Regions from separate parts of the Sinobaca sp. H24 genome, predicted to be linked through region 3. Evidence: riboswitches for the same ligand, from Rfam matches in the RefSeq annotation. Region 3 holds a riboswitch; each other region holds the start of a gene.

Region 1 (10,212 bases), on a different contig from region 3:
TTCTCCTTCAAACTCTAAATTAAAGCAGAATGGATATAATATTATATTTCTACCATAATTTGAGAATATAGTTAAGTATATTCTACCACAGTGAACGAAATAAAATGTAGGAAATGATTCATATCTTGAAGATCATGATATAATAGGAGTAAGAAAATATACCTGATTTATTTTTCAGGTGAGCCGTTTTTCAAGAAGGGAGGTGGCAAAGATGACTGCTCCTGAAAAAGAGAAAAAGGGTATCGTTCGTGATGAAATAAAAGAATATGAACTTGATATCGACCGCATGATTAACGAAGGCTTTGCCGGCGGACGCATTATCGATATAAAACGGAAGCGTCCAAAAGAAAACGCAGCAGGCGCTGAAGAATCATAAATAAAAAACCGGTCCTCTTTCTAGAGAACCGGTTTTGTCTGGGGGAAAAAAATGAAAGGCTGTATTTACGATATGCTTATGGCTCCGCTCGAACACAGCCGCTTTAGGCAGATACGCCGCGGGATGCTCGAATCTGTTAAAGGACATGTGCTTGATATCGGCTCTGGTACAGGTGCTTCGATACCTTACTATCAGCAGGCGGAAAGTGTCACCATGCTGGAGCCGGATGCCGCTAAAATCAGACGCATTTCCCGTAAGAGAAAGCATGGGGAACTCTACTGGGCAGAAGCTTCTGCTGAATGCATTCCTTTTCCTGATAATACGTTTGATGAAGCCGCCGCCTTTCTTGCGTTCTGCACAATCCCGGATCCCGTACTCGCTCTCAGCGAAACTGCTAGAGTCGTCAAACCAGGGGGGCGCGTACAGTTATTTGAGCATGTTCGAATGGATCATCACCCAAAGGCGGCGGCGCTCCAGGATTTTCTAACACCAGCCTGGCAGCTGGCCGCAGAGGGCTGTCAGCTGAACCGGCCGACCCGGCAGCTGGTGGAAGAAAGTCCGCTGCGCATCAATCAGGTTCGTTCATTATACGGCGGACTATTTCTCATTATAGAAGCTTATGTACCTTCTGGAGTCAGTCCCCTGAAGTAAGCTCCTCCACCTGAATATCAAGCTGTCTTTCCAGCGAAACTCCGTCATTAAACCAGAATTTCTCCAGTGGCACCATATATATCTGGTCGTTTTGATAAGCAGGCAGACTTTTCCAAATGGAACTCTCCATTAATTGTTCTGCTTCTTCCACGCCGCCTTCCTCATAGACAGTGACAAACATATGGTCCGCTGCATAGTCGGGCAGTGCTTCCAGAGAAAGCGCTGCGAACTGTTCGCCGGGATCCAGTACTTCCTCCTGAACGAGGTCAGGAGCAGGCAGACCCAGGGTTTCGTATAAATTATAGGAGCCGCGTCCCGGTGTGGTGTGGACGTATATTTCCTTCGCAGATAATTCATACACTCCCACGGTTTCGCCGGAATCAATAATATCATTGATTTGTTCCTGGGCGTCTTCGGCCTGCTGTTCGTAGGAAGCAATCCATTCATCTGCCTCTTCTTCACGACCAAGCATCTCACCGAAATATGCCACTTCTTCTTTTGCATCCATCTCCGCCCATGGTGCAGTAACCGTTGGAGCAATTTGTTCGAGCTGGCTGATAACATTTTCGTCTAAATATGTAGGGGCTACAATAAGATCCGGTTCCATTTCCAGGACCTTTTCCACGGAGGGATCTCCTACATCTTCCGCATCAGCCAGTTCCTCTCCCAGCTGTTCGGAATTGTTTTTTATTGTAGAATCCACGCCTATGGGCTCAATACCTAAAGCAAGAAGGTCGCCGGCGAATTGCAGCGCAATAACACGCTCCGGATCTGCCGGGATTTCCACTTCACCATTTTCAGCGGTAACGGTTCTCGTGTCACTGGATTCCTCAGCCTGTCCGGCTTCTCCGGTATCGCTGTTTTCCTCAGAGCCGCTGTTTCCGCAGGCGGAAAGAAAAAGCGCAAGACAGAAAAGAAAAACAGAAGCTGTCGTCCATTTTTTCAACATATACATACACATCCTTTATTGATATTGAAAATCATTATCATTTAAAACATAACAGGAATATTTTTGTTTGTCCAGATATAATAGAACGTTGACTTTAAGAGAATACAGCGGTATATTCAAAGAAATAATATGTTCGGCAAATGACAGCAGGGGGAGAGACCGGTTTAAGTATCCGGCACCGAAGGAGCAATTCGCCAAAAAAGCCTTGGCGGCTAAACTCTCAGGTAAACTGACCGCTGCTGGATGCAACTCTGGAGAGAGCCTGCGGGCCGCCAAAGGGGAGCTTCCTTGTTTGAAGCAAATCTCTCAGGTAAAAGGGACAGAGAAAAGGCAGAAGAAATTCTGGCTTTTCTCTGTCCCTTTTTTGCGCGGTGAAGCATTACTGGATAAGAGAAAATCCATCAATCCAATAAGGAGCGTGGGTTTAATGAGTTTTGACAGTTGTTTTGATATTATCGGACCAATTATGGTAGGACCGTCCAGTTCCCATACAGCGGGTGCGGTTTCGATTGGACGATTCGTTTATGAATGGCTGGGGAACGTACCGGAATGGGCAGAAATCACCTTATATGGTTCTTTTGCCGATACATTTCAAGGGCATGGTACTGATAAAGCGATTGTTGGCGGACTGCTGGGTATGGATGCTCGATCACACGGTATACGTGAGTCACAGAAAGAAGCAGAGGACATGAAAATGAATATTATACTAAATCCAATGACTGACGTGGGATGGGACGGTCATCCGAACACTGCTGTTATTAAAGCTCACTTATCTGGACAAACTGTAATAGTAGAAGGAGCTTCTATCGGCGGAGGGCTGTCAGAAATCCGCTCGCTCAATAATGAACCAGTACATATTGCAATCGCAGCCGATGCAGCATTAAAACTAATTGCAGCCGACTTTAAAAAAAGGAGGACAGATATTCATGATGAAAGAGCGAATGAAGGATATAGTTGAGGCAGCAGAGGCAGGAAGCAGTTCTATAGGAGAATGGATGCTTAACCGGGAAGTTATTCGGTCCGGCAGATCAGAGGAAGCAGTTCGTCTGCAGATGAAAGAACGGCTGCAGGTAATGAAGCAGGCTGTCCAAAAAGGAACAGCTAATACCTGTGAATCCGAAAGTGGTCTTTCGGGCGGTGATGCCTCCCGTATGAACGACTATGTTCAACAGGGCACACCGTTGTCCGGAACTTTAATCAGTGACGCTATGCTGTTTGCGATGGCTGTCTCAGAGAGCAATGCCCGCATGGAAGTGATCGTTGCTACGCCTACTGCAGGCTCAGCCGGTATACAAAGCCGAATACCCTGTGATGAAGTGATTGATACCGTGCATCGCATTGGAAGCAGCATGCCGTCTGCTTTAAAAGAAACTTCCAAAGGCGGACTTGCGGTAACCCCTGCCGGACAGAAAGCGTCAGCAGCGATGGCGGCCAGGCCTTGTTCTTTTTAACAGGGGATTAGAGAAATGCCTTCTTTTCTATGATATGATAACACCTATATGAGTTCGTTTTGCAAAGGAGGATGGCTATGGATCTGATTTTATGGTTATCAATTATTGGCGCCCTGCTCGTTGGCGTGTCGATGCACCGGATCGAGCGCAGCAAAAATGCAAAAAAACGGCATAAAAGCCGGGGGCGGATGCGCACCCGCAGAATCCGCTGATTACGAGATTTCCAAAATAAGCTGTTTTTTTCAGTAAAAAAGCCCGTTTCCTCTTAGTAGAGGAAGCGGGCTTTTTGAGGTAAGCAGTATTAGAACGTGACGTCTTGTCCGTAATAAGCAGCTTCGTATAATTTTTTCATCTCTGCTTCGGATGTTTCGCGGGGATTAGTGCCGGTACACGGATCACCGACAGCATTTTTCGCCATGTCCGCTACGTGAGAAGTAAACGTTTCTTCATCAAGTCCCCATTTTTGCAGGGTAGAAGGAATTTCCATCTGTACGTTCAAGTCGCGAACCCATTCGATCAACGAATCGGTCAGCTCTTCAGATGTCGTACCGTTCAGGCCGATGCGTTTTGCAATTACTGCAAAGCGGTCAGCTGAAACAGAACGGTTGAACTGCATCACGTACGGAAGATAGATCGCATTAGCAAGGCCGTGGGCGATGCCGAATGTTGGACCACTTTTGTGAGCCAGGCTGTGCGCGTTACCAAGAACAGCGTTGGCAAACGCCATACCGGCCATTGCCTGTGCATAGTGTACCTGTTCGCGGGCTTCTTTATTGCCGTCATACGAGCGGAGCAGGTCATTTTTCAAAATTTCTGCGCCTTCCAAAGCCAATGCATCGGTAAATACCGTGTGCGGCTTCGCTACATATGCTTCAATGCAGTGCGTTACGGCATCCATGCCTGTGTTGGCCGTTACGTCTTTTGGCATTTGATCTACCGTCATTGGATCAATGATCGCAATGTCCGGCGTTAGTTCAAAGTCAGCCATTGGATATTTGATATTTGTTTCCGCATCGGTTACAACAGACAGGTTGGAAATCTCAGAAGCACTTCCGCTTGTTGTTGGAATGCCAATAAATTTCGCTTTGCCGCGAAGACGTGGAAGTTCGAAAGGTTTTGTTGCATCTTCAAACGTCAGCTCCGGGTGCTCATAGAAGACCCACATTGCTTTGGCTGCGTCCATAACAGAGCCGCCGCCGATACCAATGACCCAGTCCGGCTGGAAGGATTCCAGAACGGAAGCACTTTCGCTGATTTTCTGCGTCGTTGGTTCATCGGATATACCTTCGATTACTTTTGTCTCAATCGATGCTTTAGCCAGTTTCTGCTCGATGGCGTCCAGCGTGCCGTTTTTCTTGGCAGAGCCGCCGCCGATAACGAGGATGGCTTTTTTGCCTTCAAGTGTTTCGAGTACGCCCAGTGCGTCTTCTCCGAAATAAATATCTCTTGGTATGGTAAATCTATTCATAGGTAAAACCTCCAGTTGATTGTTTGAAAAAGTGTGAGAGGTTCTTTACCCCGGGCACAAAATCAAGTATACTTCGTACCAGCAGATAATGTAAGTACCCACATTTACCGCACATAGTGATAAAAAGTATACTATTGGGCCATATCAGCCTGTAAAGGGGATAAAGAACATGAGTAGATTTGATGAAAGAGTGTACAACTGTGAAAAAGAACTAACTTTATCGATTATCGGCGGCAAATGGAAAATGCTGATAATCTGGCATCTGGGCAAAGAAGGCACCAAACGATTCGGTGAGCTGAAAGCCATGATTCCAGGTATTACGCAGCGCATGCTAGTCACCCAGCTCAGAGAACTCGAAGAAGACCAGATCGTGCACCGGGAAGTATATCCGGTCGTTCCGCCTAAAGTAGAGTATTCCCTCACGAGCCACGGTGAAACCTTAATTCCTATTTTGGATGTAATGTATGACTGGGGCAGAGGCTACATGACCGATGTACTCAAGATGGATGAAGAAACGATCCAGGCCCACGTAAAATAAACACAAATCCCGTCCGGCTACCGGGCGGGATTTTTTTATCTGCAGCCCCTTGATCCTCACGCTGCGTCAGACCTTATAGTAAAGATAGGAAGGAGGAAGAAAAGGATGCTCCAAATTAAGGAAGCGGCAGAAACTGCCGGAATCAGTGTGCGCACGCTTCACCATTATGATGACATCGGCCTGCTGGTGCCTTCGATGCGCACAGAATCAGGTTACCGGCTCTACAATGATGATGAGATGGACCGTCTCCAGCAGATTCTGCTTCTGCGGGATGCCGGAGTCCCGCTGGCCACTATTAAGACCATGCCCGCCTTAACGACAGAGGAACAGGTATCTATGCTTGCCGGTCATAAAGAAAGGCTGCGCGCCAGACAGCAGCAGATTGAGGAGATGATCGGCACGATTGACCGGACGATACGTCACCATAAAGGAGAGAAGACGATGAACAACCCAGATAAATTTAAAGGGTTTGATTTTTCAACCAACCCATATGAAAAAGAAGCACAGAAGCGCTGGGGCAGAGAAAAAGTTAACGCCGTTAATCGGAACGTCAATCATTGGAGCGAGAACGAACAGGAGCGATTTAACGACATCTACCGGAGCCTGGCAGAAGTGCGTCGGAAAGACCCGGGATCTGACGAGGTGCAGCAAAGAATCGGTCACTGGTACGACCTGCTGCAGACGATCGGGGAATATCCGCCGGAAGTGTTTATCAGCTTAGGCCGAATGTATACAGAGGACGAGCGTTTCACTAAAAACATTGATCAGTTTGGAGACGGCCTGGCTGTATTTATGCAAGAAGCGATGCGGATATACGGAAACGCCCGTCTTTCTTCTTAACCCGCCATCCATAGCGCACTGCTCTCTTTGGAGCGGCGCTTTTTTTCTGATAACGGGATGGATTTCGGCCCTTTAACACGCTATGATGATAAAGATAACGTTTTTAGTGTCAGGAGTGCATCGCTTTAACAGTAAAGGGATGTCCAGCTCCTTAGCAAGGGCTTGGACGTGTTCCCGCAGGAGCGGGCGGCCAGAAAACAGAGCTTGATTTCCGGCTTCTTTATTTAAAACATATTACGCTTTACGGTTCTGTGCTGGGAACAAGGGCCGAATTCAAACATCTGCTACACGCGGTCGCTGCCGGGAAAATAAAACCGGTGATCGACTGTACTTTTTCATTAGAAGAGGCGGGAAAAGCGCAGACGTATTTTAAAAAAGCCGGAAAACTAGGGAAAGTGGTTCTGCTTCCATAGACAGGATAGATTTCATTTCTTAAACGCGCTATGCTGATAGAGAGAAAAATAGAGAAACAGGATAGGAGATTTCCCATGTACAAATTAATAGCTATTGATATGGATGGAACGCTGCTGAACGATCAGCACGAGATTACACCGGAGGTGCGGGAGACGCTGCTCGAAGCCCGCTCCAAAGGGTCCCACATTGTTCTCTGCACCGGACGCCCGATTGGCGGCGTACACCGCTATTTGGATGAACTCGGGCTTACAGACGAGGGGGACTACGTTATTGCCTACAACGGGGCGCTCGTTCAGGACACGCATACCGGCCGCGTCGTAAACGAGCTGTCGCTGACTCACGAAAACCTTGAGGAGCTGTACGAAGTAAGCCGGGAGCTTGAGACGCCGATGCATTATTTTGATTCTAAGCAGGTCTATACACCTAATAAAGACATCAGCCGGTATACGATCCTGGAAGCTCACCTGACCCAACTTCCGCTCAGCTACCGAAAAGTAGAGGAAATGCCAAAAGGGACGCTTTTTCCAAAGGTTATGTTTATCCATGATCCGGAAAAATTGAGTGAGGTTATTGCAGCCGTGCCGGATTCGCTGAAACAGAAGTACACTATGGTACAGAGCGCGCCTTACTTTTTTGAAATTTTGCATCCGCAGGCAAGCAAAGGCAGTGCGGTACAGCAGCTGGCCGAAAGTCTTGACATTACCCGGGAGCAAGTCATGTGTATTGGGGATAACGGCAATGATCTGTCGATGATACAGTACGCCGGCTGCGGCGTGGCCATGGAAAATGCCATTCCTGTGATCAAGCAGCACGCGGACTATGAAACGCTCTCCAATAATGCACACGGCGTCGCGGATGCTATCCAAAAACTCGTACTCGCCAAACATCCATCGTCATAAAAGGAGGCGGTCGTATGGATATCCGCCATTTGAAATACTTTATTGAGGTTTCCCGTTTTCAAAGCTTCACGAAAGCCGCGGAACATTTATTTATCACACAGCCAACTATCAGCAAAATGATTAAAAACCTGGAGACCGACCTCGGTGCGGAGCTGTTTGACCGGTCGCACAAGCAGCTCGTGCTCACCGATGCCGGCCGGCTGATTCTCAGCCAGGCAGAAACGATCAACCGCGCCTTTGACAGCCTGCAGACCGAGCTTAACGACTTAATGGGACTGCAGAAGGGGCACATCCGCATCGGGCTGCCGCCGATTATGGATGCCGACCGGTTTATTAAAATTCTTGGAGAATTTCACCAGCTTTATCCCAACATTACGTTTCAGCTTCAGGAAAACGGTACCAAAAAGATCGAAGAGGATATCCGCGGGGATCTGCTTGATGTTGGGATTACCGTGCTTCCGACCAATACGGAGGAGTTTCATGCCTTTTCGTTTATGAGAGAAGATTTAAAAGTAGTTGTGCCTCCCGCTCATCCGCTTGCCTCGCGTAAACAGGTACGGATGGAGGAGCTCGAGCAGGAACAGCTGATATTGTTTAATAAAGATTTTGCCTTAAATGACCGGATTACCGATGCCTGCCGGGAAGCTGGATTTCTTCCAAAAGTAGTCTCCGAGAGCACGCAGTGGGACTTTATCGGTAAAATGATTGCCTCCCGTCTCGGTATCTCGATTCTGCCTCACAGTGTTTCCCAGCTGCTGCAGGAGGACTTATACACGATTAAAGTAGTCAAGCCGATGCTGGAGTGGGATCTTGCGATTATCTGGCGCAAACACAGCTACGTATCCTTTGCGACAAAAGAATGGCTCCGTTTTACCCAGGAGCGGTTAATGATGGAGACGCCCTCTACCTAGAAGGCGTCTTTTTTTTGCCGCTGTCAGGAGAGCGGGGGCGGATTCAGCAGGAATGAAAGCCATCTCATAGACAGTATCTATGCTGAACATAAGAAATATCCATTTTTCTTTTGCGGCCATTGGTTTTACACTGGTAGCAGACGCAGAGGAAAGAAGGGAACAATCGTTATGATGCACGCGAAACATCCGAGAGAAAGCCTGATTGTGAATACCGACCAGGTAATGATTAATGATTTAAATAACTACAACACCCTGTTTGGCGGTGTGTTAATGAAAAAACTGGATAACAATGCCACCCTGTCGGCAAGACGCCATGCCCGGGTGAAAGAATGCGTAACCGCCTCTACCGATTCGATTGATTTTCTGTATCCTATTACCCAATCGGATTCGGTCTGTGTAGAATCCTTTGTCTCTTACACTGGCAGCAAATCAATGGAAATATTCTGCAAGGTAATAGCCGAAGATATGATGACCGGTGAGCGCCGCATGGCAGCTACTGCCTTTTTAACGTTTGTAGCGCTGGATGAGCACAAAAAGCCGCTTCCGGTGCCGGAGATTCTGCCTGAGACAGAGGAAGAGACGTTTTTGTATGAATCCGGAAAGGAGCGTGCCGAACAGCGGCGTGTGCGCCGGATGCAGAGCAAGGAGCTTAACAATATTATTGCCCTGGAAAAACCATGGGAAAAAGGAGCGGTAACGTCATGATGCAATCGATGCCCGGCCTGCATGATATACAGCAGGCTAAAGAAGACTTAAACGAACTGAAGCAAAAGCACCCGGTCTTATATGAACAGTTTCATCATGTTGTCAGCCTCACCCGCCAGCTTCAGGTCCGCTACAGCTATCTCGGTGGACTGCTCACCGGACAGGCGGCTGATGAAGACGCACCGGCCTTTATGAAAGAGTCGGTTCTGGCTCTGTACATGGAAGAAGTACGTCAGCTGCAAATACGCAGCGACTTCCCGGAATTGTCAGCGCTTCTCAAGGCAAACGATCACGTCGGATGCTCGAAGCTGTCCTTGATGGTGATCGGCGCCCGGCCGGAAATGATTCAGGGATCCACGTTTATTAAATAACAGAAAACCGCCGCATTTGCGGCGGTTTTCTTTGTCGTTTATTTGTTTATTCGGTACCAGGCGCGGGCATTGTCTGCTAAAACCCGGGCGGCCTTTGTTTCACCGAGAGTATCGAGAATGATTTGTACGTCATTCGGGGTGAACCGTTTCGGCGCTCTCGTAGAGGGAAGATCCGTTCCAAACATAAGTGCCTGAGGATGCTCAGCGTCAAGGCGGGTTAAAACCTCTTCAATATCAAGCTCCGTACGGCTGAATCCTGTGGCTTTAACCCGGATACCTTTGGAAACGAGACGAAGCAGGTCGTTAAACCCACCCGACGTGAGGCCCAAATGATCTATGGAGACAGCGGGAAGTGTCTCGAGCAGAGAAGCATATTCCTGGAGGAGGCTGGAGGGAACGTAAAACTCCGCATGCCATCCGGCTGCTTCATACACCCGCCGTGCCAGTCTTTCCATCCTTTCCGGTGAAGCGGGAGCGCCCCGGTGCAGGTTAAAGCGGATCCCGCGCACGCCCATGGCGTCAAGTTCTCTGATTTCACTGTCGGATACGTCTGAAGGAAGCTGTGTTACCCCGACATATCCTTTACCCAGGCGGGACAGTGCCATCTTTAAATAGGTCTGATCAAAGCCCTGAAAGGAG
Region 2 (10,212 bases), on a different contig from region 3:
TTTGAGGGAAGGCCAGCCTTTAGCCGACGCGCTGGAGGCCCTGAAAGTTTTTCAGGAAGAGATGAAATTCGTTATCTCCCACGGCCAGGCTTCCGGAAAGCTGGGAAATCATTTATCGTTTTACAGCGAAAGGCTTCTGCAGATTCTCGAGGAGCGGGTAAAAAAAGCTGTGATGATTTTTCAGCCTGTATTATTTTCGATTGTCGGCTTTATCGTTCTCAGCTTATTTCTTGCTGTGTTTTTACCAATGTTTGAACTAATGAATGCTATTTAAAGGAGAGATCAGTACATGCCGGTTATAACAGAAAAAGTACCCTTTGCAGAAGAAGAATTTATTCAGCTGCAGGAAAAAGTAACAAAGCTCGAGCAGATTCAGGAAGAAAATATTCAGGCCCTGTTGAAAATTATCATTCAAAGGAGAAGTGGAGTATGAAAAAAAGGTATGAGAAAGAAGCTGGCTTTACGATGGTGGAAATGCTGATTGTGCTGCTGATTATTACCGTTCTTTTATTAATTGCTATTCCAAATGTAGTCACAAACAACGGAGTAGCACAAAACAAAGGATGCGATGCTACGATTAAGCTTCTTGAATCCCAGGCAGCGGCGTACGCAGTCGAATTTAATAAAGCACCTGCTTCGCTGAGTGAACTTCAGGAGGCGGAATATGTCGATAGAATCACATGCCCGGATGAATCCACTCTTGTGTTGGAAAACGGGAAGGTACGCAAGGGGTCTTAATGGCAGCCGTTTTAAATGAGAAGGGGCATACGATGGTAGAAATGCTCATTGTTCTAGGTATGCTGGTCATATTTACCGCCTGGCCGATTCATAGTCTTTATACGTTTTATCAAGAAAAAGAAATCCAGCGGTTTTTGTACACCCTTGAAGAAGATTTGTTATTCGCCCAGCAGTATGCATATTCTCATGAAGAGGTGACCCATTTTCTATTTGATTCAAACTCTCAGTCCTATCACATTAAGCCGTTTCATTCCCCGGCGGCCGCATCGAAACAAATGCCTCCCGGTGTGTATATAGAAAGTGCAAGTTTAAAAGAGTCGGACATTGTCTTTACGGCAGCCGGAAATATCCGCCGGCCTGGAACGTTAACGATTGATACGCCGAACAGGCGGTACAAACTCGTTTTTCTCCTCGGCAGCGGGAGGTTTTATATTGAACCAATCTAATAAAGGTTTTACGCTTCTCGAATCTACGGGTGCCCTTGCTTTAATTCTTCTTGCCGGCTTATTTGTCCTTCCTTTATATATTACTGCGGCTGTAGAAATTCGTTCCGTGCAGGAAGAACAAAAAGCACTGGCTGTGCTGGAAGAAGAGGCATGGCTCGTTAATACAGCAGAGGTTACAAAACAGCCCTACCAGACCCAAAGTCCAAAAGGCATATACACATTACGAACTTATGAAGAACAGGGCGGCACGACGGTCTGTGTAGAATGGGAGGCGCAAAATAAACGAAACACGGAAAAATGTCTGCATGTATACGGATAAAGACTCAGGGTTTACCCTTATTGAAACAGTACTTTCCCTCTCCATAACGCTTATTGTTATCGTTTTAATTATTCCACTAATAGGCGTATTCTCAAGTGATGTAGTAAAAGGAAGGCAGGATATACCTGTGTTTTTCCAACAACTTAAAACGGATTTTGACTACGCGCATCAATTAGAAGTAGGAAACGGCAGGCTGGTGATAAAAGAGTCTGTCGATACGCGTCTCTATGAACAACGGGGCGACCGGATTGTAAGGAGGAAAAATAACGAAGGGTTTGAAATTGTTCTTCAGAATGTGGAAAACTTTCACGTAGAACCAAGAGAGTATGGGGCATATATTACCGTAACAGAGAAAAATGGACGCACATGGGAAACAGCAGCAGGATTCCGGCTGTCAATTATAGGGAGGGATGACGGTTGGATCAAAAGGGTGGAATGATGCCGATAGCAGCTGCTGTATGTGCTCTCTGTGCGGGACTGGTGCTGCTCATGGTTGGGAGCTATGCAGTTCACAAAACAAAACGCTGCTCTGCATGAACAAAGCATCCAACTGGAATGGATGCTTCAAAATGCAGAAAAGAAATGGTATCAGGAAGGAAAACAGCCGGGAGAACAAGAGTATGTGTTTCCAACGGGAGAGGCGGTCGTGGTCTCAACCATTACCGGACCCGGGACGTCCCGCGTGATGATTTCAGCAGAGCTCGAGGGCGGAGAACGGAGAAGTCATTCCTTTTCTTATGAATCCGCACAGGAAAGCTTTGAAAGCATTTACAAATAGAAGTTTTCTGCTATATACTATATACAACTACTCTTATTTACAGGGCATACATACTAGCGCTAAAGATAAGAAAAGGGGGTATGTTGAATGGATCGCATGTTTCGGGTGATTTCTTTTTGGACGACTGTATTTGCAGTGCTTTTCTTTGTAGGGGACATGTTTCAAATGGCTCTGCTCTTTTTCGCTCAGACCGCCGTTTTTCTTGGATTAGGTTTTATGAATTTATCTGAAAGAATGTATGTTTATATTTTCGGCATTTACTTAACTGTCTTTTTTGTAGGGTTTACCTATTACACGACTTTTATGATGGAAACTGGTTTTCATTAAAAAGCAGATAAACTCTTTTCAAGCAGAAAGGCTCTCCTTTGGAGAGCCTTTTTGCATGGCGTACATTATTTTTAAGAAAATCCATGAAGAAAAGGATTGGATGTCATTTCATTTCCGATGGTCGTCACATTTCCGTGGCCGCAGGCAACTGCGGTATCTTCAGGAAGAGGCATAAGGAAATCATTAATGCTTTTGATCAGTGTTTCGTAATCTCCTCCGGGCAGATCTGTTCTGCCAATCCCATTTTCAAAGAGCACGTCTCCTGAAAATACCGTTTCGGTCTCTTTATGATAAAAAGAGACGCTGCCGGGGGAATGGCCGGGAGTATGAAATAGGCTGAAGTGAAAAGAACCTGCTTGAAGTTCGGATTCTTTAGTAATAAACACATCGGCAGGCTCCGCTTTTATGGTGGCCCCGCCAAGAAAACGGGAGGATCCATTTTTTTCGGGATCCGTAAGCCAGTCATTTTCTGTTTCGTGCAGATACACCGGGATGTTCCATTTTTGACGAACATCTTCAACCGCACCAATATGGTCAAAGTGGGCGTGGGTTAATAAAACAGCCTGTGGGCGGAGATCGTTTTCAATCAGCCAGGTATTTAAGATATCCCCGTGGCCGCCGGGATCAAAAATAACAGCCTCTTTATTTTCATTAAATAAAACATAACAATTCGTCTGTAGAGGGCCTAACGGTATTTGTTTCCAATCCATAGCAGGAATGGCTCCTTTCGTTTCGCAGTCTATTAGTTATTGTACGCCAAAAAAAATATAGGTGCAAAATAAGAAAACAAACGGTATAATTAAAGCAATATCATAATTATTTGAAAAATGTAAATAGACTACTGTACATATTAAAGGGGGTAGGCTGCATGGCTATAGGTATAACACTTTTAATAGTGGCAATCCTGTGTGCTCTCGCTGTAGTAAGGGAAATAAAGCGCCGTAATTTTTTCGCTGTCGGTTTTGCAGGAGTTGCTTTTCTAGTTTTTGGATGGTTTTCCGTTATGACGATAATAAGCGGAGCACCGAGTATATAAAGTGAATAATGACGGATGACGATAAAGGGAGAGCCCGCATATAAAGAAGCGGCGCCGAAGGAGCAAACTGCAGCAGCGGTGAATCTCTCAGGCAAACAGACTTTTATCCGACGAATCTCTGGAGAGCGCCCGTTCAAACGGGCCACCCACGAAGACAGTCTCACATAGAGATGAAACTTTCTGGTTTTAGGACAGAGAAACCCCATGTCAGGGGTTTCTCTGTCTTTTTGTTTTATAAACGAAGGAGGATGCATATGCCATTACGAACACCGCTTTACCCACTTTATGAAAAGTACGGCGCAAAGATAACGGATTTTGGCGGCTGGGAGCTGCCGGTCCGCTTCAGCAGCATTAAAGAAGAGCATGAAGCTGTAAGAACGAAGGCGGGACTGTTCGATGTGTCTCATATGGGAGAAGCAATCGTAGAGGGGCAGGGAGCAGCAGCTTTTCTACAGAAGATGCTTACAAATAATCCGGAAGCGTTGGAAAATGGCAAAGCGATGTACACTTTTTTATGCAATGAAGACGGAGGTACAGTAGATGATCTTCTGGTTTATCAGCTGAATGAGGAAAAGTATTTTCTTGTCCTAAATGCAGCCAATACATCAAAAGACATAAACTGGCTTACCACCTATGCCGGCCCGGATGTTCAAATCAAAGATATATCATCAGAAACGGCTCTTCTTGCTCTGCAGGGACCAAAGGCAGCAGAAATACTGCAGACTTTAACAAAAGCAGATTTAGATGAAATCAGACCGTTCCGCTTTCTCGAAAAGGCGGATATCGCCGGATACCGGGTGCTCGCCAGCCGTACCGGCTATACCGGAGAAGATGGATTTGAGCTTTACTGCCGGTCCGAAGATGCTGAGGGGCTATGGGAAACGCTGATGAGCGCGGGCAGTACCCACGGCCTTGTGCCGGCTGGTCTCGGTGCCAGAGACACGCTTCGATTTGAAGCAAAGCTTCCCTTGTACGGGCAGGAATTATCTGACACTATTTCTCCGCTGGAAGCGGGAATGGGTTTTGCAGTAAAGCTGAAGGATTCCCGTGAATTCATAGGAAAAACAGCACTGCAAAAGCAGAAAGATAACGGAATTCCGCGAAAACTGGCCGGTATTGAAATGATTGATAAAGGCATTCCCCGTACCGGATACATTGTATTTTCCACTGATAATAAAGAGGTAGGATTTGTGACTTCCGGGACACAGTCGCCGACTCTTGGCAAAAATGTCGGTCTCGTTTTAATGGAAACCGAAGCTGCGGAGATAGGCAGTGAAGTTATTGTAGATGTTAGAGGCAAGAATAAAAAAGCAAAAGTCGTACCGGTCCCGTTTTATAAAAAAGGATAAGAAAGAGGAGGAATAGGAATGGATTTTCGCTATCTGCCTATGACAGAAACCGATAAACAGGAAATGCTCAAAACCATAGGGGTTTCCACTACAGAAGAACTCTTTGCTGATATTCCTGAAAAGATACGCTATAAAGGGGAAATGAAACTGCGTGCCCCATTAAATGAAACGGCATTAATGAAAGAGCTCCAGCAGTTGAGCGATAAAAACGCTGATCTTCAGTCGTACCCTTCCTTTTTAGGAGCGGGGGTTTATGATCACTACATTCCTTCCATTGTTGATCATGTGATCCGGCGTTCAGAATTTTACACAGCCTACACGCCTTACCAGCCGGAAATTTCCCAGGGGGAACTGCAGGCAATTTTTGAATTTCAAACGATGGTATGTGAATTGACAGGGATGGATATTGCCAACTCGTCTATGTATGACGGCCATACCGCGCTGGCCGAAGCGGCACTGGTTGCAGGAAGCCAGCACAAAAGCCCATCGCGGAAAATTTTAGTATCGGAAGGCGTTCATCCGGAATCGCTGCATGTAATAGAAACGTATGCCTCCGGACCTGGGATCGTGGTAGAGACTATTCCGCTTACGGATGGAAAAACAGATATGGATGCACTGGAAAAACAGATTGATGAACATACGGCCGGGGTTATCCTGCAGTATCCTAACTTCTATGGTTCCATTGAAGATCTGCAGGCCGCCGAAAAACTGATCCATCAGTATAAATCACTATTTGTCGTATCCAGTAATCCTCTGGCACTAGGCGTACTGAAATCACCCGGCTCATTTGGTGCAGACATCGTGACCGGCGATGCACAGCCATTTGGGATTCCGACGCAGTTCGGGGGCCCACACTGCGGTTATTTTACAACGACGAAAAAATTAATGAGAAAAGTACCGGGCAGGCTCGTCGGCCAGACGGAGGACGAGGATGGCATCCGTGGATTTGTATTGACGCTTCAGACGAGAGAACAGCATATACGCCGTGATAAAGCGACGTCCAACATCTGTTCCAACCAGGCACTCAATGCCCTGGCTGCATCTGTAGCCATGACGGCGCTCGGCAGGCAGGGAGTCAAAGAGATGGCCGCCCAAAACGTTAAAAAAACACATTATATGAAACAACAGCTGCAGCAGGCAGGAATACAAATAACAGCAGAGCAGCCCGTTTTTAATGAATTTGTTATTCAACTCCCGGACTCGACCGATAAAATAAACCGTGCCCTATTCGAACGCGGCATCATTGGCGGATACGACCTGGAACAGACGAAAGCAGGCAAAAAAGGACAGATGCTGCTTTGTGTAACAGATAAACGCAGCAAAGCAGAGATTGATCTCTTTGTGGAAGAACTGAAGGGGGTGCTGGCATGAATAAAGAACAAAAGCTGATTTTTGAGTACAGCAAAGCTGGTCGTACAGGTTATTCGCTGCCGGAACTGGAAGTACCTGATGTGGATATGGATACCATTCTGCCTGCAGAAATGCAGCGGACAGACAGCCCGGAACTTCCGGAAGTATCAGAGCTGCAGATTATGAGGCACTATACAGCACTATCGACTAGAAATCACGGAGTGGATTCCGGCTTTTATCCGCTTGGTTCATGTACGATGAAATATAACCCTAAAATGAACGAAGACTCCGCCAGGCTGAAAGGATTTGCCCATCTTCATCCGTATCAGCCGGACTATCAGGTGCAGGGCGCGATGCAGCTGATGTATGAGCTGCAGGAAGAGCTCAAAGAGATAGCAGGAATGGATGAAGTGACGCTTCAGCCGGCCGCAGGAGCGCAGGGGGAATGGACCGGCCTGATGATGATTAGAGCGTTCCACGAAGCTAATGGAGACCTTAAACGAACCAAGGTTATTGTTCCGGATTCGGCACACGGCACAAATCCAGCGTCCGCTACGGTAGCCGGGTTTGATTCAGTGACGGTAAAAACCGATGAACGTGGTCTGGTGGATCTTGAGCATTTAAAAGAAGTCGTTGGGGAAGACACGGCAGCTCTAATGCTTACAAACCCAAATACACTTGGCTTGTTTGAAGAGGATATCCAGGAAATGGCGGCGATTATTCATCAGGCTGGAGGCAAGCTGTATTATGATGGGGCGAACTCCAATGCTATATTAGGAATAGCGCGCCCGGGCGATATGGGATTTGATGTGGTTCACCTGAATCTGCATAAAACATTTACCGGCCCGCACGGAGGCGGTGGTCCGGGAAGCGGACCTGTAGGTGTAAAAAAGGATTTAATCGCTTATCTTCCGAAACCGCTGCTTGTAAAAGAAAATGAAGCCTACAAATGGGACTATGACCGTCCGGAATCTATTGGACGTGTAAAACCTTTTTACGGAAACTTTGGCATTAACGTACGTGCGCATACGTATATCCGCACGATGGGGGCTGAAGGTCTGCGTAAAGTGTCTGAATATGCAGTTCTGAATGCAAACTACCTGATGAGGCTTCTCGAGCCTTATTATGATCTGCCGTACAATAAACACTGCAAGCATGAATTTGTTCTTTCCGGAAAAAGACAGAAACAGCTCGGGGTCAGAACGTTGGATATTGCGAAGCGGCTGCTTGATTTCGGCTATCATCCTCCTACCATTTATTTTCCTACCAATGTAGAGGAGTGTATGATGTTTGAACCGACAGAAACCGAGGCAAAAGAAACGCTGGATGAATTTGCAGACGCGATGATAACGATTGCCAAAGAGGCGGAAGAAAATCCGGAAACGGTTCAGGAAGCCCCTCATACAACCGTAATCAAAAGACTCGATGAGACGCTGGCTGCAAGAAAACCCGTGCTACGGCATGAATTTTCTAAAAAAGAAGAAGCTTATCAATCATAGAACAAAAAAGCTGTCTCCGCGGGGAGACAGCTTTTTATTTTCTAATTTTGCCGGTCCATTTTTTGAAGCCGGTTTTTAATTGATAAATGTCCTCATTGCCGGTTTTCTTTTGGATAACACGAGCCGCCTGCTTGCTGCGGGACCCGGACTGACAGTATAAATAGACCGCCTGATCCTTCCGGATTTCCGTAATGCGCTGTTTTAACTGGGAAAGCGGAATGTTTCTGGCGCCGAGTATATGGCCGCCGTCATATTCACGGGGTTCTCTTACGTCAATCAGCTGTGCTTTTCTGTACCCCTGTTTGAATTCTTCTTCTGTCAATTCTGTTAGAAACTTAGGCTTTACAAGCCTTCTGTATAGTAGAAATGACAACAAAACGATGATAATACCCCATAGGATCCAAGCCATATTTGTTCCTCTCCTTTAAAAAAAGCTCACAAGGAATATTATAATAATTTTTGCTTCAAGAAGCAAAACAAATCTATTATACAAAGCAAATTGCCGGGAAAAATCTTAACTTCTTTAGAAATAGAAAAAGCTTTGGTACACTGAAAGATGAAAAGAAAGGTGTGCTGAAATGGAAAAAGAAAAATGGTACTTTATAGACTCAGGGAAACAATCTCCTGCGTATAATATGGCAATGGATGAAATGCTCCTGCGCTGGCACAGCGAAGGAAAAATTCCGCCGGTGGTACGCTTTACGGCTGGAATCCGTCTACTCTCTCAATCGGCTATTTTCAAAAGGTACATAAAGATATCGATTTAGATGCAGTAGATAAACATAAACTCGGTTTTGTCCGCCGGCCGACCGGGGGAAGGGCAGTGCTGCATGATCAGGAATTGACGTACAGCGTCATTGTATCGGAGGAACACCCGCTTATGCCCGCTACTGTAACAGAAGCGTATCGTGTAATATCCGAGGGGCTGCTTCAGGGATTTTTGAATCTGGGACTGGACGCTTATTTTTCAGTACCTAAAAGCAAAGAAGAAGAACAGGGATTGAAAAATCCCCAGTCTGCGGTCTGCTTTGATGCCCCGAGCTGGTATGAGCTGGTAGTGGAAGGACGTAAAATTGCAGGCAGCGCCCAAACGAGGCAGAAGGGCGTCATACTCCAGCACGGATCGATCATTATCGACCTTGATGAAGACATGCTGTTCGATGTATTTACGTACTCCAATGACCGGGTACGGGAAAGAATGCAGCGTGCCTTCCGCAAAAAAGCCGTAGCTATTAATGCATTAAAAACGACACCTGTAACACATGAGCAGGTAGTGCAGGCGTTTCATAAAGGTTTCGCTGACGGACTGAATGTAGACTGGGTGGACTATAAGCTCACCGAGGAACAGGAAAACGAAATACAGGCACTGGCAGCAGAACGTTACGAATCAGATGAATGGAATTACCGCAGGTAAAAAAAACCCGCCTTTCAGCGGGTTTTTTTGTTTATTATTTTAAGTGGGATGATTTCTGGTGTGGTCTGACAGCTTCGGAAAACGCTTCCTGGAGCTGTCTGGTAACCGGACCGATGGAATAGTCTGCTTGAAAAGAGCCCTCAATACGGACCACCGGCGTAATTTCCATTGTTGTACTGGAAATAAACATTTCATCTGCATGGGATGCTTCTTCTACAGAAAAGGTTTTTTCAAGAAAAGGAACATGGTGCTTTTCCGCAAGCTCTTGAATAAACAGCCGGGTAATACCATTTAATATAAGCTCATTGGCAGGATGGGTAATCACAGCACCATCTTTAACAATAAAAATATTGGTCGAAGACCCTTCCGTTACAGTTGTTCCCCGATGCTGAAGGGCTTCATCGCATGCATTGTCTTCAGCTTTGCGTTTAGCCATTACATTTCCCAGCAGATTAATGGTTTTTATATCGCAGCGGAGCCATCTAATATCTTCGAGCGCGTAAAGAGCAATCCCGATTTTCTGCTTTTCAAAAGGAATAGGGGCTTCTTTTGCAAAAGCAGTTACTACAGGGTCGAGCCCGCGTTCATATAAATGATTGCGCTCCTGCTCCCCACGCGTAATTTGAATATAAATGTAGCCGTTGGAAACATTATTTTTCTCTGATAGTGAATTTATCATATCTTCGAATTGAAGCAGGTCGAATGGAATAGGAATATCAATTTCCTCTGTGCTGCGTACGAATCGTTTATAGTGCTCCTCGAGCTGAAGCAGATGCCGTTATAAAGGCGCACTACTTCATATACACCGTCGCCGAAATAATATCCGCGGTCTTCAAACGAAACTTCAGCGTTACTGCGTTCTATAAGATTGCCTTTTCTCCATACATAGTTCATTATATTACCTCCGGCTTTTTTTCTAAGATACCATGAAAAAGAATAAAAACCTACATACAAAT
Region 3 (10,212 bases):
TCGGGTGATTTCATTTTGGACGACTGTATTTGCAGTGCTTTTCTTGTTGGGGATATGTTTCAAATGGCTGTTTTCTTTTTTGCTCAGACCGCTGTTTTTCTGGACTTGGTTTCATGAACTTATCTGAACGAATGTATGTTTATATTTTTGGCATCTATTTAACCGTTTTTTTTGTAGGATTTACTTATTACACCACATTTATGATGGAAACAGGTTTTCATTAGAAATGCCGTTTTTTTCAAAACAAAAAGGCTCCCATCGAGAGCCTTTTTGTTTTGTATTCTAGTATTGTTTTAAGAAAACCCATGAAGAAAAGGGTTAGAGGCCATCTCATTTCCAATCGTAGTAACATTCCCATGGCCGCAGGCAACAGAAGTTTCTTCAGGAAGCGGCATAAGCGCTTCGTTAATGCTGGTAATAAGCGTTTCGTAGTCTCCGCCCGGCAGGTCCGTCCGGCCAATGCCGCTTTCAAATAATACGTCTCCTGAAAAACGGTTTTTGTTTCTTTATGGTAAAAAGAAATGCTGCCCGGTGAGTGGCCGGGAGTATGAAAGAGGGTAAAATGAAAAGATCCTATGTTGAGCTCGGATTCTTTCGTGATAAATACGTCAGCAGGCTCTGCTTTAATGGCTGCATCTCCTAAAAAGCGGGATGACCCATTTTTTTCAGGGTCTGTAAGCCAATCTTGTTCCGATTCATGCAGATAAACAGGTATATTCCATTTTTGACGCACATCTTCTACAGCGCCAATATGGTCAAAATGAGCATGGGTTAGCAGCACAGCCAGAGGTTGAAGGTTATTATCGGATAGCCAGGCATTTAGTACATCTCCATGTCCACCTGGGTCAAAAATAACGGCTTCTTTATTTTTATTAAATAACACATAACAATTTGTCTGCAGGGGGCCTAACGGTATTTGCTTCCAATCCATAATCAAGAGGACTCCTTTCGTTTGCCGGTCTATCATTTATTGTACGTTAAAAAAAATATAGGTGCAAAATAAGAAAACAAACGGTATAATTAAATCAATATCATAATTGTTTGAAAAATGTAAATAGAATACTGTACATATTAAAGGGGGTAGACCGCATGGCTTTAGGTGTAACACTTTTAATAGTGGCAATCCTGTGTGCTCTCGCTGTAGTAAGAGAATTAAGACGCCGTAATTTTTTTGCTGTTGGTTTTGCAGGAGTCGCTTTTTTAGTCTTTGGATGGTTTTCCGTCATGACGTTAATCAGCGGGGCACCAAGCATATAAAAAAGAATATCGACGGATGACGATAAAGGGAGAGCCCGCATACAGAGGAGCGGCGCCGAAGGAGCAAACTGCAGCAGCAGTGAATCTCTCAGGCAAACAGACTTTTATCCGACGAATCTCTGGAGAGTGCCCGTGAGCGGGCCACCCACGAAGACAGTCTCATAGAGATGAAACTTTCTGGTTTTAGGACAGAGAAACCCATATCAGGGGTTTCTCTGTCTTTTTTGTTTTTACAAATGAAGGAGGATATACAATGCCATTGCAGACACCGCTCTACACGCTATATGAAAAGTATGGGGCAAAAACAACGGATTTTGGAGGCTGGGAGCTGCCGGTTCGTTTTAGCAGTATTAAAGAAGAACATGAGGCGGTAAGAACAAAAGCTGGATTGTTTGATGTCTCTCACATGGGAGAAGCCATTGTAGAAGGGAAAGATGCAGAGGCTTTTCTGCAGAAAATGCTTACCAACAACCCGGCTTCATTGGAAAATGGCAAGGCCATGTACACTTTTTTGTGCAATGAACAGGGAGGGACGATTGATGACCTGCTTGTTTATCAACTGAATGAAGAAAAATATTTTCTCGTACTTAATGCAGCCAATACGTCGAAAGATGTTGACTGGCTTACGGAGCATGCCGGGCCGGACGTTCAAATAAAAGATATATCAAAAGAAACAGCTCTTCTTGCCCTGCAGGGACCTGCAGCAGAAGAAAATTCTACAGACATTAACACAAACTAACTTAAAAGAAATCAAGCCTTTTCGATTTTCTGAAAAGACAGAGCTTGCTGGGTGCCGGGTGCTTGCAAGCCGCACCGGCTATACGGGAGAAGATGGATTCGAAATTTACTGCAAAGCAGAAGATGCTGCGGGTATATGGGAGACGATCATGGAGGCAGGGGGCCCGCACGGTCTTTTGCCGGCAGGACTCGGAGCCAGGGACACGCTTCGTTTTGAAGCGAAGCTTCCTCTGTATGGACAGGAACTTTCTGATACCATTTCTCCTCTGGAGGCAGGAATGGGTTTCGCTGTGAAGCTGAAGGATTCCAGAGAATTTATTGGAAAAAAAGCACTGCAAAAGCAAAAAGAGGCCGGAGTTCCGAGAAAACTTGCTGGAATTGAAATGATCGATAAAGGTATACCCCGCACTGGCTACACCGTATTTTCTCCTGACTCCAGAGAAGTGGGCTTTGTCACTTCCGGAACGCAGTCTCCTACTCTTGGAAAGAATGTCGGTCTCGTTTTAATAGAAGCAGCAGCGGCAGAGTTGGGCAGTGAAGTTATTGTTGATGTTAGAGGCAAGAATAAAACAGCAAAAGTCGTACCGGTTCCATTTTATAAAAAAGGATAGGAAAGAGGAGGAATAAAAATGGATTTTCGATATTTGCCCATGACAGAAACCGATAAGCAGGAAATGCTAAAAACTATAGGAGTTTCCACTACAGAAGAACTTTTTGCCGATATTCCGGAAAAGATACGGTACAAAGGGGAAATGAAACTGCGTGCCCCATTGAATGAAACAGCATTAATGAAAGAACTGCAGCAGTTGAGTAATAAAAATGCTGATCTGCAGTCGTACCCCTCTTTTTTAGGCGCAGGAGTGTATGATCATTATATTCCTTCGATTGTTGATCATGTTATCAGGCGTTCAGAATTTTATACAGCTTACACTCCTTACCAGCCTGAAATTTCCCAGGGAGAGCTGCAGGCTATTTTTGAGTTTCAGACAATGATATGTGAACTAACTGGCATGGACATTGCCAATTCATCTATGTATGACGGCCATACCGCCCTTGCCGAAGCGGCACTGGTTGCAGGAAGCCAGCACAAAAGTTCCTCGCGGAAAATTTTAGTGTCGGAAGGTGTTCATCCGGAATCGCTGCACGTAATCGAAACCTATGCTTCCGGGCCGGGAATTATAGTGGAGACCATTCCTCTTACAGATGGAAAAACAGATATGGACGAGCTGGAAAAACAAATCGACGAGCATACAGCCGGTGTTATCCTTCAGTATCCTAATTTTTACGGCTCGATTGAAGATCTTCAGTCTGCAGAAAAACTAATCCACCAGCATAAATCCTTATTCATCGTATCAAGTAATCCGCTGGCACTTGGCGTACTGAAATCACCCGGCTCATTTGGTGCCGATATTGTTACCGGCGACGCCCAGCCTTTTGGTATCCCAACCCAGTTTGGCGGTCCGCACTGCGGATATTTTACGACAACAAAAAAATTAATGCGTAAAGTACCAGGCAGACTTGTCGGACAAACGGAAGATGAAGATGGAATCCGTGGATTTGTACTGACCCTCCAGACAAGAGAGCAGCACATCCGCAGAGACAAAGCGACATCCAACATCTGCTCGAATCAGGCACTTAATGCGCTGGCGGCATCTGTAGCAATGACTGCTCTCGGCAGACAGGGCGTAAAAGAAATGGCTGTGCAGAATGTGAAAAAAACACACTATTTGAAGCAGCAGCTTCAGCAGGCGGGCATAGAAATAACAGCAGAGCAGCCTGTGTTTAATGAATTTGTTATCCAGCTCCCGGACTCTGTCGATAACATAAATCGTTCTTTATTTGAACGCGGCATTATCGGCGGATATGATTTGGAACAGACGAAGGCAGGCAAAAAAGGGCAGATGCTCCTTTGTGTGACAGATAAACGCAGCAAAGCAGAGATGGATCACTTTGTGGAAGAATTGAAAGGGGTGCTGGCATGAATAAAGAACAGAAACTGATATTTGAATACAGTAAAACGGGACGTACCGGCTATTCGCTTCCGGAGCTCGAAGTGCCGGACGTGGACCTGGATATGATTCTGCCTGAGGAGATGCAGCGTACGGAAAACCCGGAACTGCCGGAAGTATCAGAGCTCCAGATTATGAGGCACTATACAGCTCTATCTACTAGAAATCACGGCGTTGATTCCGGCTTTTATCCACTCGGCTCATGTACGATGAAGTATAACCCAAAGATGAATGAAGACTCCGCCAGATTAAAAGGGTTTGCCCATCTTCATCCCTATCAGCCGGACTATCAGGTGCAGGGTGCCATGCAGCTGATGTTTGAACTGCAGGAAGAGTTAAAAGAGATAGCTGGTATGGACGAAGTAACCCTTCAGCCGGCTGCAGGAGCTCAGGGAGAATGGACCGGTCTGATGATGATTAGAGCGTTCCATGAGGCAAATGGGGACCACAAACGAACCAAGGTAATCGTTCCTGATTCGGCACATGGAACCAATCCGGCGTCAGCTACGGTAGCTGGATTTGATTCCGTAACGGTAAAGACCGATGAACGCGGTCTGGTTGACCTTGAACATTTAAAAGAAGTAACAGGAGAAGACACGGCCGCTTTGATGCTGACAAATCCTAATACGCTCGGACTGTTCGAAGAAGATATTCAGGAAATGGCAGCTATTATTCATCAGGCCGGCGGCAAGCTTTACTACGATGGAGCCAATTCCAACGCTATTTTAGGAATAGCACGTCCGGGCGATATGGGGTTTGATGTCGTTCACCTGAACCTGCATAAAACATTTACCGGGCCTCATGGCGGAGGAGGTCCGGGCAGCGGCCCTGTAGGCGTAAAAAAGGATTTAATTGCCTACCTGCCGAAACCGCTGCTTGTAGAAGAAAACGGAACCTACAAATGGGACTATGATCGTCCGGAATCTATTGGACGAGTAAAGCCTTTTTATGGAAATTTCGGAATCAATGTAAGAGCCCATACGTATATCCGCACGATGGGGGCTGAGGGGCTCCGCAAAGTATCTGAATACGCGGTACTGAATGCAAACTACCTGATGAGACTTCTCGAACCGTATTATGATCTTCCATATAATAGACACTGTAAGCACGAATTTGTTCTTTCTGGAAAAAGACAGAAACAGCTTGGTGTGAGAACGCTTGATATCGCTAAACGTCTGCTGGATTTTGGGTATCATCGCCTACTATATATTTTCCTACTAATGTAGAAGAGTGTATGATGTTTGAACCAACAGAGACAGAGGCTAAAGAAACGCTTGATGAATTTGCAGACGCTATGATTACGATCGCGAAAGAAGCAGAAGAAAGTCCGGAAACGGTTCAGGAAGCGCCGCATACGACAGTTATTAAAAGGCTGGATGAGACGCTTGCAGCAAGAAAGCCGGTTCTGCGACATGAATTTTCTAAAAAAGAAGAAGCTATCATCATAAAGAAAAAAAGCTGTCTCCGCGGGGAGACAGCTTTTTACTTTCTAATTTTGCCAGTCCATTTTTTAAAACCGGTTTTTAACTGGGAGATGTTTTCATTGCCGGTTTTCTTTTGAATAACCGGGCACTGCTTGCTTCGAGATCCGGACTGCAGTACAAGTAGACCGCCTGTCCTTCCGTATTTCGGTAATGCGCTGTTTTAACTGGGAAGCGGAATGTTTCTGGCGCCGAGTATATGGCCGCCATTATATTCACGGGGTTCTCTACGTCAATCAGCTGAGCTTTTCTGTACCCCTGTTTGAATTCTTCTTCTGTCAATTCTGTTAGAAACTTAGGCTTTACAAGCCTTCTGTATACAGAAATGACAACAAAACGATGATAATACCCCATAGGATCCAAGCCATATTTGTTCCTCTCCTTTAAAAAAAGCTCACAAGGAATATTATAATAATTTTTGCTTCAAGAAGCAAAACAAATCTATTATACAAAGCAAATGCCAGGAAAAATCTTAACTTCTTTAGAAATAGAAAAAGCTTTGGTACACTGAAAGATGAAAAGAAAGGTGTGCTGAAATGGAAAAAGAAAATGGTACTTTATAGACTCAGGGAAACAATCTCCTGCTTACAATATGGCAATGGATGAAATGCTCCTCCGCTGGCACAGCGAAGGAAAAAACCTCCGGTTGTCCGCTTTTACGGATGGAATCCGTCTACTCTCTCAATCGGCTATTTTCAAAAGGTACATAAAGATATCGATTTAGACGCAGTAGATAAACATAAACTTGGTTTCGTCCGCAGGCCTACAGGAGGAAGAGCAGTACTTCATGATAAGGAATTGACGTACAGCGTGATTGTCTCAGAAGATCATCCGTTGATGCCTGCTACGGTAACAGAAGCATACCGGGTTATTTCCGAAGGGCTGCTGCAGGGGTTTTTGAACCTTGGACTGGATGCTTATTTTTCTGTGCCCAGGAGCAAAGAAGAAGAGCAGGGCCTTAAAAATCCACAGTCTGCTGTATGCTTTGACGCGCCGAGCTGGTATGAACTGGTAGTAGAGGGCCGCAAAATTGCAGGCAGTGCACAAACGAGACAAAAGGGCGTTATTCTCCAGCACGGCTCGATTATAATTGACCTGGATGAGGATATGCTGTTTGATGTGTTTACGTATTCCAATGATCGGGTCCGGGAAAGAATGCAGCGCGCGTTCCGAAAAAAAGCAGTGGCGATCAACGAAATAAAATCAGTGCCGGTTTCTCATGAAGATGTGGTCCAGGCTTTTCACAAAGGCTTTGCTGATGGATTAAATGTAAATTGGGTGGACTATAAGCTTACAGAAGAGCAGGAAAAAGAAGTGCAGAACCTGGCGAAAGAGCGCTACGAATCAGACGACTGGAACTATCTTCGTTAAAAAAGACTGCATCAAATGAAAAGACCCGCCTTGAGCGGGTCTTTTTGTTCGTTTATTTCAAAGGAGATTCTTCGGCGGGCCTTACAGCTGCGGAAAATGCTTCCTGAAGTCGTTTAGTAACCGGTCCGATAGAATAGTCTGCCTGAAAGGAGCCTTCAATCCGAACAACCGGTGTGATTTCCATCGTAGTACTGGAAATAAACATTTCATCAGCATGGGAAGCTTCTTCTACAGAGAACGTTTTTTCGAGAAAAGAAATGTTATGCTGTTTGGCAAGCTGTTGAATGAAAAGCCTGGTAATGCCGTTTAATATAAGTTCATTGGCAGGATGCGTAATAACCGCTCCGTCTTTAACAATAAAAATATTGGTCGAAGACCCTTCTGTAACAACCGTCCCCCGGTGCTGAAGAGCTTCATCACATGCGTTGTCCTCTGCTTTTCGTTTAGCCATCACATTTCCGAGAAGGTTAATAGTCTTTATATCGCAGCGGAGCCAGCGTATGTCTTCCAACGCGTATAGGGAAATACCGTTTTTTCTGTTTTTCAACTGGAATTGGGGCTTCTTTTGCAAAAGCGGTAACCACGGGTTCGAGTCCGCGTTCATATAAATGATTACGTTCCTGCTCGCCCCTTGTAATTTGAATATAAACATATCCTTCGGAAATATTATTTTCCTTTGACAGTGAATCAATCATCTCTTTGAATTGAATAAGAGTAAATGGAATAGGGATATCAATTTCCTCAGTACTTCGTACAAATCGTGTATAGTGTTCTTCGAGCTGAAAGCAGACTCCATTATAAAGGCGGACTACTTCATATACCCCGTCGCCGAAATAATATCCGCGGTCTTCAAACGAAACATCGGCATTTCTGTGCTCTATTATATTGCCTTTTTTCCATACATAGTCCATTATATTACCTCCAGCTTTTTTTCTAAGATACCACGAAAAACGATAAAAACCTACATACAAATATCCTCCTGGTTCGCAAGAAATGAAATGTCTCAAATAACGAGGTTACTATCGAAAAACGACAGCGGAGGACACTATTGCTTCTTATTTTGTTTTTTCTAGAATTGACAAATTCATAAAAAGAGGTTTAAAAACTATATATAGTGTCAATATATAAAATATAAATACTATATATTGATTTTGGAGAAGACCATATGGTATCATTCAGAAAGAGCTTTAAATCAGTCGTACACTTGATTAGTCTGGTTATTTTCTTTTATTAAACAGAAAAATATCCCGATCCCTCGGTTCGATGCCGGAAAAAAATCAAGAAGTGAAACAGGAGGAATTTACATGAGTACAGCAGTAAAACAAATGCCAAAAGTAAACACAGCCCAATTAAATGAAGATATTTCCTTATTCCCGCAGGTGCATCCAGTAACAGAAGATATGCAGATGACAAAATCAGGCGTTTCCCGCTTAGTCATGCTTGATCGTTATACATTTAAGGACACGGAAAAGAAAACGCTCAAAGAAAATGATTTTGTTATTTTAACTGTTAAGGAAGATCCCAAATTCCCTGCCAGAGGATTTGGATTTGTTACTGTCATAGATCGGGAAAACAATACAGCTGAAGTAAGAGTAGATAATGAATTCCTCCCGCTTCTTAATGAACAAGAGTCTGAAACAGGAACGGTAGTCCGTTCTCTAGATGTTATCGAAAAACCTTTGGAAATATACTATGAGCAGATTGCCAAGCGTAATGCTACAGGACTTGCAAGTGTAGAAAAAACAGAAGAAAGACGCCGCCATTCTTTCCAGGAATTCTACGAAGAACTGGTTAATATGAACTTTATCCCGGCAGGACGGGTACTATACGGAGCCGGTGCAGAAACAGATGTAACCTATTTCAACTGCTACGTGATGCCTTATATTGCCGATTCGAGAGAAGGGATTTCCGAGCACCGCAAGCAGGTAATGGAAATTATGAGCCGGGGCGGCGGTGTTGGGACGAATGGTTCGACCTTGAGACCAAGAAATACACTTGCAAAAGGAGTCAACGGAAAATCTTCCGGTTCGGTTTCCTGGCTTGATGATATTGCAAAGCTTACGCATTTAGTAGAACAGGGCGGTTCAAGAAGAGGCGCACAGATGATTATGTTGGCAGACTGGCATCCCGATATACTTGAATTTATCGTATCTAAAATGCAGAATCCGCGTATTCTGCGCTTTCTGCTTGAAAATACAGAGGATGAGCAGATTAAAAAGCTTATTCAGGAAAAACTTAAATTTACTCCGTTATCTCCAACAGAAGAAGCAATGTATCAGGGTATTCTTAACTATCAGTCTATCCCGGGACAAGGTGGATTCGACAATAAAGTTCTTCAGGAAGCAGAAGATAAGCTTAATGCGGGGGGCACTTATACCGTAAACTCCCCTGAGTTTTTAACCGGGGCCAACATCTCTGTCTGCATTACCGATGATTTTATGAAGGCTGTAGAAAATGATGCAGACTACTCGCTGCGCTTTCCAGATGTTGAAAACTACTCCAAAGAAGAAATGGCAGAGTATAATCAGGATTGGCAGGAAAGCGGCGATGTCCGCGAATGGGAACAGAAAGGACACGCAGTCCGTACGTACCGTACGATTAAAGCACGTGAGCTCTGGAAGCTGATTAACGTGTGTGCAACCTATTCAGCCGAGCCTGGTATTTTCTTTATAGATAATGCAAATGAACAGACAAATGCGCAGAGCTATGGACAAAAAGTAGTCGCAACCAACCCATGCGGAGAACAGCCGCTTGCGCCTTACTCCGTCTGCAACCTGGCCGCTGTGAACTTAGCTGAAATGGCTGATAAAGACGAAAAGGTAGTAGACTTCGACAAACTCCGGAAAACAGTAGCAACCGGTGTAAGGATGCAGGATAACGTCATCGATGCCACGCCGTATTTCCTTGAAGATAATACGAAACAGGCAAAAGGCGAGCGCCGGGTAGGGCTTGGCGTAATGGGAATGCATGATCTGTTAATTTACACAGAAACTACGTATGGATCAGAAGAAGGAAATGTACTGATTGATCAAATCTTTGAAACGATTGCAACAACTGCATATCGTACAAGTATCGAAATTGCTAAAGAAAAAGGCAGTTTCCCTTATTTGGAAGCATCGTCAGCAGAGGAAACAAATCGTCTGCGCCAGGCCTTTACGGAAACCGGCTATATGAAGAAAATGCCTCAGGATATTTTGGATGGAGTAAAAGAATACGGTATTCGCAACTCACACCTTCTTACCGTAGCACCAACCGGCAGTACAGGAACAATGGTAGGAGTGAGTACGGGACTAGAACCATACTTCTCCTTTAAATATTATCGCAGCGGCCGGCTTGGAAAATTCATTGAAGTGAAT

The links. A riboswitch is a leader RNA that binds a small molecule or an ion and turns the genes downstream of it on or off. The one in region 3 is predicted to bind glycine.
Region 1: another riboswitch for glycine. It lies ahead of MMY81_RS08280 (serine dehydratase beta chain); the one in region 3 lies ahead of gcvT (glycine cleavage system aminomethyltransferase GcvT).
Region 2: another riboswitch for glycine. It lies ahead of gcvT (glycine cleavage system aminomethyltransferase GcvT); the one in region 3 lies ahead of gcvT (glycine cleavage system aminomethyltransferase GcvT).

What each region holds. Positions count from the first base shown of each region.
Region 1 covers NZ_JALBWT010000004.1:192,404-202,615, reverse strand. Annotated here, with positions in the region: gene MMY81_RS08295 (hypothetical protein) at 212-376, shown strand; gene MMY81_RS08290 (class I SAM-dependent methyltransferase) at 428-1,027, shown strand; gene MMY81_RS08285 (iron-hydroxamate ABC transporter substrate-binding protein) at 1,011-1,976, opposite strand; glycine riboswitch at 2,117-2,222, shown strand; gene MMY81_RS08280 (serine dehydratase beta chain) at 2,404-2,934, shown strand; gene MMY81_RS08275 (L-serine ammonia-lyase, iron-sulfur-dependent, subunit alpha) at 2,903-3,427, shown strand; gene MMY81_RS33305 (hypothetical protein) at 3,505-3,639, shown strand; gene MMY81_RS08270 (iron-containing alcohol dehydrogenase) at 3,729-4,895, opposite strand; gene hxlR (transcriptional activator HxlR) at 5,065-5,433, shown strand; gene MMY81_RS08260 (MerR family transcriptional regulator) at 5,539-6,273, shown strand; partial or broken gene MMY81_RS08255 (zinc-binding dehydrogenase) at 6,444-6,686, shown strand; gene yidA (sugar-phosphatase) at 6,762-7,586, shown strand; gene cidR (cidABC operon transcriptional activator CidR) at 7,601-8,497, shown strand; gene MMY81_RS08240 (acyl-CoA thioesterase) at 8,666-9,202, shown strand; gene MMY81_RS08235 (hypothetical protein) at 9,199-9,573, shown strand; gene MMY81_RS08230 (amidohydrolase family protein) at 9,612-10,212, opposite strand, start outside.
Region 2 covers NZ_JALBWT010000002.1:134,901-145,112, forward strand. Annotated here, with positions in the region: gene comGB (competence type IV pilus assembly protein ComGB) at 1-274, shown strand, start outside; gene MMY81_RS03815 (hypothetical protein) at 290-433, shown strand; gene comGC (competence type IV pilus major pilin ComGC) at 430-738, shown strand; gene comGD (competence type IV pilus minor pilin ComGD) at 738-1,184, shown strand; gene MMY81_RS03830 (hypothetical protein) at 1,171-1,503, shown strand; gene MMY81_RS03835 (competence type IV pilus minor pilin ComGF) at 1,490-1,942, shown strand; gene MMY81_RS03840 (hypothetical protein) at 2,006-2,281, shown strand; gene MMY81_RS03845 (DUF2626 domain-containing protein) at 2,369-2,608, shown strand; gene MMY81_RS03850 (MBL fold metallo-hydrolase) at 2,680-3,318, opposite strand; gene MMY81_RS03855 (DUF2759 domain-containing protein) at 3,477-3,644, shown strand; glycine riboswitch at 3,660-3,757, shown strand; gene gcvT (glycine cleavage system aminomethyltransferase GcvT) at 3,899-4,993, shown strand; gene gcvPA (aminomethyl-transferring glycine dehydrogenase subunit GcvPA) at 5,012-6,364, shown strand; gene gcvPB (aminomethyl-transferring glycine dehydrogenase subunit GcvPB) at 6,361-7,842, shown strand; gene MMY81_RS03875 (rhodanese-like domain-containing protein) at 7,877-8,251, opposite strand; partial or broken gene MMY81_RS03880 (lipoate--protein ligase family protein) at 8,421-9,256, shown strand; gene dat (D-amino-acid transaminase) at 9,291-10,028, opposite strand; gene MMY81_RS03890 (aminotransferase class IV) at 9,932-10,150, opposite strand.
Region 3 covers NZ_JALBWT010000027.1:40,033-50,244, forward strand. Annotated here, with positions in the region: partial or broken gene MMY81_RS24320 (DUF2626 family protein) at 1-224, shown strand, start outside; partial or broken gene MMY81_RS24325 (MBL fold metallo-hydrolase) at 294-931, opposite strand; gene MMY81_RS24330 (DUF2759 domain-containing protein) at 1,090-1,257, shown strand; glycine riboswitch at 1,274-1,371, shown strand; partial or broken gene gcvT (glycine cleavage system aminomethyltransferase GcvT) at 1,511-2,606, shown strand; gene gcvPA (aminomethyl-transferring glycine dehydrogenase subunit GcvPA) at 2,625-3,977, shown strand; partial or broken gene gcvPB (aminomethyl-transferring glycine dehydrogenase subunit GcvPB) at 3,974-5,421, shown strand; gene MMY81_RS24350 (hypothetical protein) at 5,528-5,848, opposite strand; partial or broken gene MMY81_RS24355 (lipoate--protein ligase family protein) at 6,078-6,856, shown strand; partial or broken gene dat (D-amino-acid transaminase) at 6,909-7,767, opposite strand; partial or broken gene MMY81_RS24370 (vitamin B12-dependent ribonucleotide reductase) at 8,161-10,212, shown strand, end outside.